Regions from separate parts of the Shewanella sp. 553 genome, predicted to be linked through region 2. Evidence: riboswitches for the same ligand, from Rfam matches in the RefSeq annotation. Region 2 holds a riboswitch; the other holds the start of a gene.
What was found. Region 2 has a riboswitch for lysine ahead of AC5YBZ_RS06535 (Na+/H+ antiporter NhaC family protein). Riboswitches for the same ligand answer to the same signal wherever they lie in the genome.

Region 1 (8,043 bases), 1.9 Mb from region 2:
GGACACATGCTGGTCTAGTGATGTTTAATAACCAAGAATTACAGCAGCTACAGGACTGGTTGCAAACCGTAGTTACGGAGTAACTTGGTCTGCAATATGACGCTAATCGCAAATATTGGGACAGGGTCAACCGTACTCATAATCCCTGTTTTTCGTCTATAAATACTAAGTTAGATTTCGCTGATCTAACCAAAAATGTGCTGCAGATATCGCAGGGCAGGCGATGGATAACCATGAAGTTTTAGCTTCAAATCAGCATATCCAAAAGCCACTCGGCCGGATTGAAATGATATCGAGCTGGATTCGAAGTCTAGCCCACAGCGGCATAAGTGTTCCGAGCACAAAAAAAGCCAGTCGTGAGACTGGCTTTTTCATTGAATAACATAAGCGTAGGCTTATGCGTCTTCTAAATTACCACAGAAGCGATAACCTTCACCGTGGATTGTCGCGATGATTTCTGGCGTATCTGGTAAGCTCTCAAAGTGCTTACGGATACGACGAATCGTGACGTCAACCGTACGGTCATGTGGCTTAAGCTCACGGCCGGTCATCTTCATCAGTAAGTCTGCACGAGTCAGGATCTTACCTGGGTTTTCAACGAAGTGAAGCATCGCACGGAATTCACTGCGTGGAAGCTTGTATGACTCGCCCTGTGGGCTAACCAATGAACGGCTGTTAATTTCTAAGCTCCAGCCGTTGAAACGGTAATATTCTACCGCGCTCTTTTCTTCTGTTTCTACACCTGTGCTATTCACACGGGTTAACAAATTACGTGCACGAATTGTTAGCTCACGTGGGTTGAATGGCTTAGTGATATAATCATCTGCACCAATTTCAAGTCCCAAGATCTTGTCAACTTCGTTATCACGGCCCGTTAGGAAGATTAAGCCGATATTGTTTATTTCACGAAGTTCACGAGCCAACAAAAGACCATTCTTGCCAGGAAGATTAATATCCATAACGACGAGATTGATCTTGTTTTCTTGCATTGCTTTATGCATTTCTGCGCCGTCATTGGCTTCAGTTACCACATATCCTTCAGCCTCGAAAATACTTCTTAGCGTGTTCCGGGTAACGGCTTCATCTTCTACGATCAGAATGTGCGGATTTTGCATATTTATCTACCTAATATTTGTTTACATCTGTGCTAACCATAGGCGCGCTGTGCGGGTTGCGCCCTGACTTGTCGTGTTGAAAATTACCGAGTCACGTAGGTGCTTTCACTAAAACGACTGAAACCGCAACGCACTTCATGATTAGTAAAGTATGCGTATCTCTTTATTGAAAAAGATGCGCTAATTGTATCCACTACGATTAACAATAGTAGGAAATAGTTCCTTTAACTATTGAAATTTTCAAGTTTCAATATTAAAAGCGACAAAATCGCTCATATCTATAGGAAATTGACAACTTTTCATTACAGTGATTTAGACATGGCGTAACAAAAGTTGTTCATGCTTGACGAGTGGAAGTGAATCAACCGACGTATTGTACTCGTTTTAGTCATTTGTTAACAAATGAAATGTTAACAAATTTACGCTTAGATTTGATGTTAATCAATTTTTTATGGCTAATCTTTTGATTTTATGGTCATTAATTATAATTTAACAGAGATATAATCTGTTTGTTCTAGGCAGATAAGATGATTTAGCTATAATTATCGTACGCTAATTTAGGAATGTTCGGCGAATGAGTAGTATAGATGACCATTTTTGGCACAGTTATCAGCATACCCAATTTCTATTGACCCAAGGGTTTTCTCCGGCTTTATCCTTTGCCATTCTTACGGCGTACAACCCCAGGGGCGAACTGTTGTCAGCGCCTCAAAATCGTCTGTTAGATAGTCAATTACAGCGACATATCATCGAACTTAAGCGTCCTTATCGCGCCATCATCGGGGCCTCTTATGATCGCCGTCATATGGAAAAAAGCTGGGCTGTCCCGATAGAAAAGCCATTAGCGGTGGCATTGGGCACACAGTTTAACCAAAATGCGATCTATTTTGTCGAGGGCGACCAGTTACAATTGGTGCCTTGCCTGCTTAGTTATCCCGAGCTGACCATAGGCGCTTTTTCGGCGCGGGTGCGCCTAGTCAATGAGTTACCCGATATTCAATCTTAATCTTGTTTTACTAAGGTGGCAGTGACCTTGAAATAATATTTACTCATATTGAATAAATATCGTTGACTTATTAGGCGGGTATTTGCTAATTTTCAACCATCTTACTGCGTCAATACGCTTGAGATACAGAAGAGGAGCGTTAACTAGGTAGTAAGCATGAAGAGGCCAAACTCTGACGATTGCTTATGATGGAGATTAACGCCGAGATAGACAAGTGTTTGGTTTCGTTTGTTTATCGGTCGATATGGCTGAATCCTGTCGATTGTCACCTGTTTTTTGGTGGAGAGCTTCTGGTGGTGATCGCTATTTCCCGTCTTGGGGTGCGTAATCTTTGCACCAGGCTCTTCGAACGAAGTCAGTTCGGAGGTTTATCATGTTATCTATTCTTGTCGTGTCTTGTAACCGCTTCAATCTCGTTGAGGTGGGCTAATGTCGATTGTTGTCGCTAAATTCGGTGGTACATCCGTTGCTGATTATCCAGCAATGAGTCGTTGTGCCGACATCATTATTGCCAATCCTAATACACGTATTGTGGTCGTGAGTGCCTCAAGCGGCGTCACCAACCTATTGGTGGCGTTGACTCAAGCGCAACTCGATGATGAGCAGCGTCAACAACTGCTCAAGCAGATTGCCTCAATCCAATATCAAATCCTTGACCGACTCGGTCGTCCAGCTGAGGTTGCCGCTCACCTCGATAGCGTGCTCAGTCGTATTGATATGTTAAGTGAGTCACTGAGCCGTGAACGTTGCAAAGCGACCATGGACGAGTTGTTAGCGCAAGGAGAGCAATGTTCTGCGGCGCTATTTGCTGCTGTGCTGCGTGAAAAAGGTGAGGTGGCGTCAGCCTTTGATGTGCGCCAAGTGATGCGCACCGACAGTCATTTTGGCCGTGCCGAGCCTCAAGTTGAGCAGGTTGAAGCCTTATGTGCGGCGCATTTAGCCCCGCTGCTGGCCGAGCAGCGTATTGTGACTCAAGGTTTTATTGGTGCCGATGCGCAGGGTGCCACCACGACCTTAGGGCGCGGCGGTAGCGATTACTCGGCGGCGTTATTGGCCGAGGCGCTTAGGGCATCAGCGGTCGAAATTTGGACCGATGTGGCCGGGATTTACACTACCGATCCGCGCTTGGCCCCCAATGCACAGCCCATCGCTGAAATTAGTTTTAATGAAGCTGCTGAAATGGCGACGTTTGGCGCTAAGGTGCTACATCCTGCGACCATTTTACCTGCGGTAAGGCAAAAAATTCAGGTGTTTGTGGGTTCGAGCAAAGCGCCTGAACGTGGCGGTACTTGGATCCGTCATCAAGTGAGTGATGAGCCTATTTACCGCGCCGTGGCCGTGCGCCGCGATCAAACCTTACTGAATCTACACAGTTTGCAGATGCTGCATGCGCAAGGTTTCTTGGCGGAGACCTTTGCTACGCTAGCAAGGCACAAAATAAGTGTCGATTTGATCACAACATCGGAAGTTAACGTATCGCTGACCTTAGATAAAACGGGCTCAGATTCGGCTGGCAATCATTTGCTCAGCGAAGCGCTATTACAAGAACTGTCGCAGCATTGCCGGGTGCGTGTGGAAGATAATTTAGCCTTAGTGGCGATAGTGGGTAATAAAATTGCCTCTACACCAGGGGTGTGCCGCCGAGTGTTTGAGGTGCTAGAGCCACATAATGTGCGCATGATCTGCCAAGGGGCCAGCCCACACAACTTATGTGTATTGGTCGCCGAAAGTGAGGCGGCGCAGGTGGTACGCTCGCTACATGAAAATCTGTTTGAAGGCGAACGATGAAACCGAGCCGTAGCACGTTGAAAATTGGCGAATTGGCGACAGGGCAAGATCTCGAGTTGCCCATTTTTCAGTTTACGCCAGCCGTTATTCGTGGGCCGAGTGTCTATATTCAGGCGAATGTGCATGGCGCCGAGGTACAAGGCAATGCGGTGATTTACCAGTTAATGCAGCAACTGGAAAACTGCGAGTTGCTTGGCAGTGTCACCTTGGTGCCACTCGCCAATCCTTTGGGGATTAACCAAAAAAGTGGTGAGTTTACCCTTGGGCGTTTTGACCCGATAACCGGGGTGAATTGGAATCGCGAATACTTACATCATCATATCGATATGGCCGCTTGGTATCGACAGCATGCCGAGTTAGACGATAGCGCCTTGGTGGCGGCTTATCGCGCCATGTTGATTGATAGCTGTCAGCAGCGTCTACAGCATGAGTGGGGCGTGACGACGGGGCATCGCCAAGCGGTCACTCTGCAACATTTAGGGCATCAAGCGGATATCGTGTTGGATCTGCACACTGGGCCCAAGGCCTGCAAACATCTGTATTGTCCCGAATATGATAGTGAGGCCGCGAGGCTATTTTCGATAGCCCACACGCTATTTATGCCTAATGAGTTTGGTGGGGCAATGGATGAATCAATATTTTATCCATGGTGGCAATTGTGTCAGTACCTAGCAGCGCAGGGGCGAGAATTAGTGGTACCTGTCTCTGCGTTTACCTTGGAGCTGGGCTCGCAAGAGCATATCGATCTCGCCGATGCACGCCTCGATGCCGATGGGATCATGGCGTATTTGAGTCATCGCGGTGTGGTTGCCGACCCCATTATGCCCGCTAAAATGGCGCGATATGGCTGTTATCTTCGTGACTATAAAAAATACCATTCCCCCATGGGTGGCATGGTGGAGTATACGGCCAAGTTAGGCGAGCCATTAGCCGCAGGTTCGCCTTTAGCGACTATTTTGCGGGTGGATCAGTATGGCAATAGCTCTGCATTAACCCCTTTATGCTTATCGCAAGCCTGCGTGCCGATTTTGCATTTTGCTTCGGCCTCGGTTTATCAAGGCACCGAGCTGTATAAAGTGATGACCCATGTATTTGAGCTGTAACGCATAGGTCTTAGGCTTTTGAATCATAGGAATTTGAGGTATAAAGCGTCATGGGTTTTAGGCGCTAGCGATGCCAGATGTTGGTACTAGGTATCGTGGGCATCGCTGCTACGTTGTTGGTAAGCCTTATGGCTTAACGGCGCGAATAATCGGGTTTTGTAGGCTAATTAAGGTTTCGGTGGATTGGATTTCATCAATAGATTGAATGCGGTTAATCAGCACATGCTGCAAACCATCGATAGACTGACACATCACTTTGACAAAAATACTGTAGTTGCCTGTGGTGTAATAGGCTTCGGTCACCTCTTCTAACGCATTAAGCTTAGCGATGGCGGCAGGGTAGTCACCGGCGCTCTTTAGGTTAATGCCGATAAAACAGCACACATCGTAGCCGAGCGCCTTAGGGTTGACGGTGATCTGTGCGCCAGTGATGATGCCCGCTTGCTTCATCTTCTCTACTCGCACATGAATGGTGCCAGCACTGACACCAAATCGCTTAGCAAGCTCGGCAAAAGGGGTGCGAGCCTCTTGCATTAATGCCGACAGAATTTGATTATCTAATTGATCACGTTGAAATGAACTATCCACTAGTCAATACCGCTCTATGATTAATATTGTTTGCTAATCTACGATATTTTTTGCGTAACGGCTAACTTTTTAGCTCAATTAATGCCAATTTCAATAGTTAACAACAGCCTAGTTAGGGTGCCATGAGTCACTATTGCTGTTCGCTAGGCGTTGCAAAAGGGATGTCAGTGCTAAAGGTCATCGGCTCACCGCTGTAAGGGTGGTTAATGGTTAGCGATTGGGCATGCAGCAGTAATCTGGGAGCGAGTCGTTTGGCTAATGCATCGGCATAAAAATTGTCGCCAAGAATGGGGTGTCCCAAGGCCATCATATGTACTCGCAATTGGTGAGAGCGGCCAGTAATAGGAGTGAGCTTAACCAAGGTTGAGCGTTTCGCGCGGCTTATCACCTCGAAATGGGTGGTCGAGGGCTTACCTAATCGGTGATCGACTTTCTGCTTGGGGCGATTTGGCCAATCGCAGATCAGTGGCAGTTCAACGGTGCCGCTTTGGGCTTTAACATGGCCTGCGACGCGCGCGTAGTAGATTTTATGAGTTTCTCTGTCCCTAAATTGGCGTTTCAATTCACGCTCGGCGCTGCGGCGCAGGGCAACGACGATAATGCCAGAGGTCGCCATATCGAGTCGATGTACTATCTGGGCGTTAGGGTGTTGGCTGAGTACGCGGGCAAAGATGCTGTCATGATAGGCGGGATCGCGCCCCGGGACTGAGAGCAGCCCAGAGGGTTTATTGATCACGATGATGTCTTTATCTTGATGCACCACATCTAGCCAAGGTGTGGTGGGCGGAGCGTACACAAAATCTTTCATAGTCGGTTCGGTATTTTTAAGCGGCAGTCAAGATACCGTTTAGCGTCATGGCTCGCAAGCAAAACTCACCAGCAGCGGTACAAATTGGACGTTGCTTAAAGGCTATGACCATTAACATGCATGATGGCAAAGGTCCAAACCACAAAAGCCAGCGACAGATGAATAAAGGCGTACAGGGCTTGATCGAGTCGCTCCATCCCTTTGGCCTGCCAAAGCAGTTGAGCATGCAGCAGGATATTGAGCGGAAACAGCATAAACAGTGGGTAGAAGCCCACTGGGCTAGCGTCTCCCAGTAATGCCCTAGACAATAACGACCAAACAACCATAAGCATGGTGATGAGCGGCGGCGCCGCTAGGCGGTATTGCTGGGGATAGGGAAACATGTAACGTCCTTATGCTATGTTGATGAGGCTAAGCGCGTTTTCGCCCGATAAATTGGGCTTTATAGATGGGCTCATCCTCACAGCCTACATTACCTTCAAAATAGTGCAATATCTCAAACTTATTGAATTGAGTGAGTAGCTCATTGGTTTGCAGTAAAAAAGCCGGATTTTTAGGCCGACCTACCTTGGCTTGCTCTGTGGTAAAGGTCTCGTAAATTAACAGTCCCTCTGGTTTAATACTGTGTTTTATTTGTTCAAACAGCGGTCTGTGTAGGTAGTTAAACACCAGTACCAGATCAAACTCGCCTTCAGGTAAAGCGGGCGCCGAGCCATCTTCAAGATCATATGCTAAGGCGTGGCAGTGTGGAGGCAGCTTGGGTAAGCTGCTGATATCCTTGTCGATGAAGGTGACATTTGCCCCTTGCTGCGCGAACCATAACCCATTACGGCCACTACCGCAGGCCAGATCTAATACCTGCAGCTGTGCAGGCTGAGCTAAGTTTGGTAAATAGTGGCTGATTAAGGGCGCTACCTTAGCCTTTAATTTCTTTTTTTCCATCGATACGTCGCCTGTGAATAATAGAGTAGTGGCGTAATCCTGCTGGCCCATGGGAGACCACAACCGACAATAATACAATGATGATGAGCAGTTCGGGTTTATAATCGGCCAGCGGAATAAATAAACTTAATAATCCTAGTTTTACTAGAGTGAGAACACCCTTTAGTTGGATAAGCCAGCGCCAGTCACGAATGATCTCCCACAGCATTAATAGGCTGCCCGATCCCATCGCAAGTAGCCAGTATAGGCTCCAGTCGGCTTTGGCTACCCCTAATAAAATCCCCCCACCGGCCCCCGTAATGCCTAAAATATGTAAGGCGCGTAAACTGGTTTTACTCAGGCGTTGTAACCAAAACTGTTTTTCAGAAATCGATTGTCGTCCCATAAGATCAATGGCATCAATAAGTTTGTCTTGAGCTTATCAGGAAATCATCGCAAAGCACATTGGCGCCCTGTTGCGAGAGAGTTTTCGTGATGAGGCTTGCGGTTTTATCATGGGGTTGGGTAATTATATTGACTTGCCATGGTCAGTGTTCATGATCCAAGTGTAACGGCTAGGTTATAATGATGTCTTACATTGACTTATCTCGAATAGGTTGTGGACATAAGGCTATATGGTTACAGCCTTAAATGGGCAGGGAGCTGCCCGAGTATCCAGAGCGTAACAGTTTGCTAGGGTTAGCATTAACGCTG
Region 2 (8,043 bases):
AATGCGGGTAAACAAACGGTAACGGCAGTACCGGGCGCATCTTTTTTCTCATCGGCCGAGAGTTTTGCGATGATCCGTGGCGGTCATGTGGATCTAACCGTGCTTGGCGCTTTTGAAGTCGATGTTAATGGCTCAATCGCCTCTTGGATGATCCCAGGCAAACTAATCAAAGGCATGGGCGGTGCCATGGATTTAGTAGCTGGCGCGGACAATATCATCGTCACCATGATGCATGCCGACAAATACGGTAACTCAAAGTTACTGCCTAAATGCGAGCTACCGCTCACAGGTTATGGCTGTATTAAACGGGTATTGACCGATTTGGCTTTTGTCGAGATTAAAGATGGCGCCTTCCATCTACTGGAGCGCGCACCAGGGGTGAGTGTCGAAGAGATCATTGAGAAAACGGCGGGTAAGCTAATCGTGCCAGAGCATGTACCTGAGATGGTGTTTTAGGATCTAAATGCCTACTCTAATAGTTACAGGTCTAAGAGTTACAGCTTAAAATCCCCTACAAAAAAGGTTACCTCGCGAGGTAACCTTTTTATGAGTGCTGGATCAGTGAAACTGATTAGTCCCACAAAAACTCGCGAAAGTGTTTACGGCATACAGACTCATAACTTTCGTTACCACCAATAGCCACCTGTTCACCCTCTTTCATTGGTTTACCTTCACCATCTAGGCGCACCACCATATTGGCCTTACGACCACAATGACAAATGGTTTTTAACTCGACTAACTTATCGGCCCAGGCAAGCAAATATTGGCTACCACTAAATAACTCACCTTGGAAATCGGTTTTCAGGCCATAACACAGAACGGGAATATCTAAAATATCCACCACATAGGTTAACTGCTTTACCTGCTCTTTACTGAGAAACTGTGATTCGTCGATTAAGATACAGTGTAAATGTTGTTCTTGATGGGCGCTCATTATCATCGAGGATAAATTATCGCTAGCACTGAACACTTGAGCGTCAGTTTCAATCCCGATACGTGACGCCACTTTACCAATGCCATAGCGATCGTCAATCGACGCTGTCATCACCAAAGTGTGCATACCGCGCTCGCGATAATTATAAGATGACTGAAGTAAAGAGGTCGACTTACCTGCGTTCATCGCAGAGTAGTAAAAATAGAGCTGCGCCAACTGAGTTATTCCTATGATTATTTTGAGCGCAGATTTTAACACTAATTAATCGTGTTTCGTAGCTATAAACTAACCCAATTTGCGCTCTTGTGAGCTAGAAAACATCCCAGACTCTTCCCTCGCAAAGCCAAATAATGGTATTGTTGCCCATTACATTTGAGTAAAACAACTTAGCAAACTTATCGTCATTTCAGACAATTTTAACCCAGCTTTGCTACGTTGGACGTGTATAAATAATAACAAAACAACAATTGAAGGTTTTTATAAACATGCGCAAAACATTACTTGCTGCGTCAATCGCGGCCACCATTGCCCTTACAGGCTGCTCACTCAATGAAACTCAAGCGCCTGCTGCCGCAGCGGTGCAAACTCAAAACCCATTAATGCAAGCCAGTTCGCTGCAATACCAAGCGCCCGATTTTAACATCATCAAAGATGAACATTTTCAGCCCGCACTAGATCAAGGTATCAAAGAGCATTATCAACAAGTACTCACGATTGCCAATAATAGCGCGGCGCCGACATTTGAAAACACCATAGTTGCATTAGAAACCAGTGGCGAACTGCTGAACCGTGCTTCAAAGGTGTTCTATAACTTAGCGGGTACAGATAGCAACCCAACACTGCGCAAAATCCAAGGTGAAATGGCGCCTAAAATGGCCGCTCATTCCGATAATATTCACCTTAACGCGCCATTATTTGCCCGTATCGACAGCCTCTATCAACAGCGCAATAGCTTAGGTTTGACGAATGAAGAAGTGCGTCTTATCGAGGTTTATCACCAACGCTTTGTGATGGCTGGTGCCAAATTGACCGATGAGCAAAAAGCAAAAATTCGCGTCTTAAATGAAGAACAATCGACACTGACCAATGAATTTAGCCAGCGCCTAATGCGCCTGACCAAAGAGATTGCGGTGGTTATTGATGATGTCAATCAATTAGCGGGCTTGTCTGACAGTGAAATTCGCGCTGCTAAAGCCGATGCAGCGGCTCAAGGCCATGAAGGCAAATACCTGCTTAGTATCACCAATACTACGCGCCAACCTGTATTAGCTAAACTTGAAAACCGTCAGTTACGCCAACGAGTATGGCAAGCCTCATCAACTCGAGGGATGAGTGGTGAAAACGAAACCGCTTCACTTGTTGCTCGCCTCGCACAACTTCGCGCCGAACGCGCTGAGTTGCTAGGTTACAAGAGCTGGGCTGACTATCGCCTAGCACCGCAAATGGCTAAAAATCCCGAAGCGGTTTACCAAATGTTTGGCTCTATGGTGCCAGCTGTTGTCGCTAACACTCAAAAAGAAGCCGACGATATTCAGGCGATGATCAATAAAACCGGTGGCGATTTTACTCTAGCGCCATGGGATTGGGCCTTTTACGCCGAAAAGGTACGTCAAGAAAAGTTTAATCTTGATGAAAGCTCTATCAAGCCTTATTTCGAGTTCAATCGAGTATTGACTGACGGCGTATTTTTCACGCTTGAATCGCTTTACGGCGTCACCTTTAAGCCGCGCCCCGATCTTCCTGTGTATCATGAAGATGTAAAAGCCTATGAGATGTTTGATGCAGATGGGACTTCGATGGCTATTTTCTACGGCGATTACTTTGCCCGTGAAGGTAAGCGTGGCGGTGCATGGATGAGCTCATTTGTAGCACAATCAAAACTGCTCAACAGTAAGCCGGTTGTCGTTAACGTGATGAACATCAAAAAGGCACCAGAGGGTGAAGCCACTTTTGTGAGCTACGATGAAGTGACCACTATGTTCCACGAATTGGGCCATGGTACTCACGGCATGTTCTCTAAGGTCACCTACCCTAGCCTTTCAGGCACTGCGGTCTCGCGTGATTTTGTCGAGTTCCCATCAACCTTCGAAGAAGATTGGGCTGCCCATCCAAAAGTGTTAGCTAACTATGCTAAACACTATGAGACAGGTGAAGTGATCCCTGATGAACTGCTGCAGAAATTACTTAAATCACGCAGCTTCAATCAAGGTTTCGATACGCTGGAGTATATGGCAGCCGCATTAGTAGATTTAGAGTGGCATTCACTACCTGCAGACGCACCATTACAAGATGTAGCGAGTTTCGAAGCTAAAGCGCTGGAAAAACATGGCATCAATATCGCTGCCGTTCCACCACGTTACAAATCCACTTATTTTGCTCATGCCTTCCCAGGTGGATATTCAGCTAGCTATTATGCCTACATGTGGAGTGAGATCTTAGCGGCAGATGCTTTTGCTTATGTACAGACCCAAGGTGGTCTAAATCGCGACATTGGCATGAAGTACCGCAAGACGATACGCGAAGTGGGCAACAGCGTGCCACCGATGGAAGCCTACAAAGCATTCCGAGGGCAAGCGCCTACAACAGAAGCGCTACTTAAGCGACGCGGTTTAAACTAAAGCAACTCATGCAACGCCCATAAAAATGCCGCTATGATTAGCGGCATTTTTTATCACTGATTTCGCCTTAGCGGCTCATGATTATATCGTTGGTTTAGCAGCTTGATAGCGAAGTACAACCACACTTATCACAAACAGCACACTACTGGCACCTAAGCCTGCAGCCAGCGATTCGGTAAAGCCGAGCACCACATAGCCACCTAAGCTTATCCCTGCCACAATAAGCGCGTAAGGTAGCTGAGTTAATACATGGTCAATGTGATGACAATTAGCGCCTGTTGACGACAAAATAGTGGTATCGGAGATCGGTGAGCAATGATCGCCAAATACCGCACCCGCTAATACTGCAGCCAGCATGGGAAGCATCATATTGGTGTGCGTGCCCATGGCCATATCGGCGGCAATCGGCAACATGATGCCGAACGTGCCCCAGCTAGTCCCCGTTGAAAACGCGGTCAATCCGGCCAGAATAAATAATACCGCAGGCAGTAACGCAAAGGGGATATTACCTGTGGCTAGGCTGGCCATATATTTACCCGTTTCCATCTGACCAATCACACCGGCAATGGTCCAAGCAAACAGTAAGATATAGATAGCAGGTAACATAGAACGTGCACCTGCTATCATCCCTTTAAGGATTAATGATTTATCTAAACCTTGACTGAGAACTAACAGCAATGTGGCCACTAGGCCAATGATCGCCCCAAAAAACAGTGATGAAGCCACATCGGTTTTTTCAAAGGCGCCAATTAAGGTAAATGGCAAGTTATCCGCGGCTAACGCGTCTGCTCCGCTGCTGACCATATAATAGATAGTGGCGCCAACGAGTACTGTGATGGGTAAAAATAGCCCTGATATTTTACCCGAATCGGCCTCAGGCAGATCGCTATTGGCTCCAGGTGGTAATCCTTTAGACTCATCATAAAGATGACCTTTTTGGGCGTTAAGCTCATGCTGACGCATCGGGCCAACATCGAGCCCCATAAAGGCGACACACAATAGGAGTAACAGCGCAAAGATAGCGTAGAAGTTCATCGGGATCATCTGAATGAACACGCTTAGATGCCCTGTATCAGCAAAACCATGTGCCGTTAAAATGCCGCCAATCAGCGCAATAATATATGCCCCCCAACTCGACACGGGTGAGATAACACAGATAGGCGCTGCGGTCGAATCCAGCAGGTAGGCCAATTTACTGCGTGAAATGTAATAGCGATCGGTTAACGGACTCTGCCACGCTGCCGACAACTAAGCTATTAAAATAATCGTCAATAAATACCACGCAACCTAAAAACATGGTCAATAGCTTAGCATCACGTTTATTGCGAATATGCTGACGTGCCCAATTGGCAAACGCCTTAGCAGCGCCGCTGACAGTGATCAATGCGGTGATCATCCCCAACAAGATAAGGAACCCAAGCAGATAGACATTCCAACTATTGAGGGCGCCATCGGCCCAAAATAACCCCGTCACCTGCTTAGCGAGATATTGTCCCGTGTCACCGAAGGAATAATCGGTGATAAGCACAGCCCCAAGTAGGATCCCCACCCCAAGCGAAAGTAATACTCGACGAGTAAAAATCGCCAGCAAAATAGCCACCACAGGGGGCAGCAAGGAAAGCGCCGAATCGGCGTAACTCAAAGTCGTCATTGTTTTATATTGTCTTCGTTAAATTACGAATGGAGGGCAACTGAACTGGTGGGATATAGCAAAAGATATTACACCTGTCCTATCAGTAGCGCTCCATAGTGATACCAGTTGTCGGTATACCTTCTTTTTATCATTCCGGATAAAAAGCACTATGGCAGTGCTGCCTCTATTCGATGACAGCCCCAGCAGTGAGCTTTGATGAACTCGACCACTTCGGCATTAAATCCTTTCCTATTCGCTGTACGGCATCACCCTAACGAATACTACTAATATTTAATGCACCTCTACGTCTCAGGACGCCTGACCAATTTCACTATCGGCAGGCGTGACGCACATAGAAACACAAGCGGCTTTAAGGATGCTACCTCAAAGCCGGCCAACGTGATCCATATCACACTAAGTTTTAAATGAACACCAAGATATTCACCAAGTGTTTACAACTTACTAAAGAAGCTCTACTAACTTAGGTACTGCATCAAACAGATCCGCTTCTAAACCATAATCGGCCACTTGGAAAATAGGCGCCTCTGGATCCTTGTTGATGGCCACAATCACCTTAGAGTCTTTCATCCCTGCCAAGTGTTGAATCGCGCCCGAAATACCAACAGCAATGTACAGATCTGGGGCAACAATCTTACCGGTTTGCCCAACTTGCAGATCGTTAGGCACATAGCCCGCATCTACTGCTGCACGAGATGCCCCTAAAGCCCCCCCCAGTTTATCGGCAAGTTGCTCTAACATTGCAAAATTCTCAGCACTGCCCATTGCACGACCGCCCGACACCACAACCGATGCCGCGCCTAAATCTGGGCGCTCTGATTCGGTCAATGTTTGTGAAACAAATTCAACATTACTGGTAAAAACACCACCAAGGGTCTGCTCGGCTGCCGCGCCATCATTACTCACAGCGTCAAATGCACTCACGCGCACCGTCATCACTTTGATGGCATCTACACTCTGCACGGTAGCCATGGCACTGCCTGCATAGATTGGCCGAACAAAGGTATCTTCACTGACAACTTCAACCACTTCAGACAGTTGCGACACATCAAGTAAGGCTGCTACGCGCGGTAAAACATCTTTACCTAAACTCGATGCTGAAGCCAAAATATGTTGATAATCGTTGGCGATAGAGACCACTAGTGCCCCTAAGTTCTCGGCGATACCGTGGGCATAAGCCGCATTGTCTGCCACTAATACACTGCGCACACCGCTCAATTGCTTAGCAGCCTCGACCACTGGTGCACAGTTTTCACCTGCGACTAATAAGTCTACATCGCGACCAATTTGTTGTGCACACGAAACCACTTTAGCCGTGTCTAGTTTTAAACTCGCGTTATCATGTTCTGCTATTACTAGAATCGCCATTAGATCACCTTCGCTTCATTTTTTAGCTTTTCAACCAGCTCCTCAACAGAAGCCACCATCACGCCCGCCTTACGCTGTGCAGGTGGAGTGACTTTTAGTACGGTTTGATGTGACTTTAGCTCAACACCAAGACTCTCGACCGTTATTGTCTCTAGTGGTTTACGTTTCGCTTTCATGATATTGGGTAATTTGGCGTAACGAGGCTCATTTAAACGTAGATCTGTCGTAATGATGGCTGGCAGTGGCATTTTCAGCGATTGTAGTCCGCCGTCAATTTCACGTGTCACCAAGACAGTTTCTCCCTCAACCTTCACCTCAGAAGCAAAAGTCGCTTGTGGCATGCCTGCCAATGCTGCCAGCATCTGACCTGTCTGATTGTTATCGCCATCAATAGATTGCTTGCCCAGTAAAATAAGCTGTGCTTGCTCTTGAGTCTGAATCGCATTGAGTAACTTGGCAATCGACAGCGGTTCAAGTGCTTCGTCGGTTTCCACATGCACACCACGATCAGCGCCTAACGCCATAGCGGTGCGCAATTGCTCTTGTGCAGCCTTAGGGCCTATGGTTGCCACGACGATTTCAGTGACAATACCCGCTTCTTTTAACCGAACCGCTTCTTCTACAGCAATTTCACAAAATGGGTTAATCGCCATTTTAAGATTTGCGGTATCGACATTGCTATTGTCAGCATTCACCCTGACTTTCACATTGGCATCGACGACGCGTTTAACTGGCACCAATACTTTCATAAGGCTTCCTTCTTACCATCTTTTTATGTTGAATAAAAAAGTGCATAGCAAAACTATCACAAACTTAAGCCACTTTACGTGCTGTTGACGTTAACGTCAACAAGAACGCAACGAGAAATCTACAAACAGAAAATGACAACAAAACACCAATATAAAAGTGATTACGTTCACTTTTTCATATCAATTTTAATGCAATTTGGCTCTGCATTAATAAAATTACAATATATAGCAAAATAATTATTTAATTCGTTTGATTAAGCGGATATTAGTTTCTATTATTATCAGTGATAAGCCTATTTACAATTATATTTAAGCAGGACACCAATAATATGAGCGAATTTCTAGATATATTGACACACGGCCGTCGTTTTAAAGCTGCGGTAAAAGAGTTATCTGTAGAAGATTTAAAAGATGTCGCTAGCAAACTAGAAAAGATTATTACCGAAAAAGAGAAGCAGGCAGAAGAAGAAAGCGCTGCGATGGCTGAGCGTAATGCCAAAATTGAAGAGATCCGTCTTCAGATGGAAGCCGTCGGTTTATCGGTTGATGATTTAGGCGCTGTTGCGGTTAAAACTGCTCCTAAAAAACGCGCACCACGTCCGCCTAAATATAAAATCGAAGTCGATGGTGAAACCATCACTTGGACTGGACAAGGCCGCACGCCAACCGTATTTAAAAACGAACTAGAAAAAGGCCGCAGCTTAGAAGAGTTTCTGATCTAGT

Region 1: linked by a shared signal. The riboswitch ahead of lysC (lysine-sensitive aspartokinase 3) and the one ahead of AC5YBZ_RS06535 (Na+/H+ antiporter NhaC family protein) in region 2 are both predicted to bind lysine.

Annotation. Positions count from the first base shown of each region.
Region 1 is NZ_CM181701.1:3,284,166-3,292,208, reverse strand. Features, by position in the region: gene AC5YBZ_RS14595 (alpha/beta hydrolase) at 1-83, shown strand, start outside; gene arcA (two-component system response regulator ArcA) at 396-1,115, opposite strand; gene AC5YBZ_RS14585 (DUF3293 domain-containing protein) at 1,690-2,121, shown strand; lysine riboswitch at 2,243-2,419, shown strand; gene lysC (lysine-sensitive aspartokinase 3) at 2,551-3,909, shown strand; gene AC5YBZ_RS14575 (succinylglutamate desuccinylase/aspartoacylase family protein) at 3,906-5,012, shown strand; gene asnC (transcriptional regulator AsnC) at 5,139-5,600, opposite strand; gene rluA (bifunctional tRNA pseudouridine(32) synthase/23S rRNA pseudouridine(746) synthase RluA) at 5,731-6,408, opposite strand; gene AC5YBZ_RS14560 (hypothetical protein) at 6,504-6,791, opposite strand; gene AC5YBZ_RS14555 (class I SAM-dependent methyltransferase) at 6,820-7,350, opposite strand; gene AC5YBZ_RS14550 (hypothetical protein) at 7,325-7,735, opposite strand.
Region 2 is NZ_CM181701.1:1,428,448-1,436,490, reverse strand. Features, by position in the region: gene AC5YBZ_RS06550 (3-oxoacid CoA-transferase subunit B) at 1-456, shown strand, start outside; gene AC5YBZ_RS06545 (thymidine kinase) at 572-1,150, opposite strand; gene AC5YBZ_RS06540 (M3 family metallopeptidase) at 1,420-3,552, shown strand; partial or broken gene AC5YBZ_RS06535 (Na+/H+ antiporter NhaC family protein) at 3,634-5,203, opposite strand; lysine riboswitch at 5,282-5,498, opposite strand; gene AC5YBZ_RS06530 (electron transfer flavoprotein subunit alpha/FixB family protein) at 5,648-6,571, opposite strand; gene AC5YBZ_RS06525 (electron transfer flavoprotein subunit beta/FixA family protein) at 6,571-7,320, opposite strand; gene AC5YBZ_RS06520 (H-NS histone family protein) at 7,650-8,042, shown strand.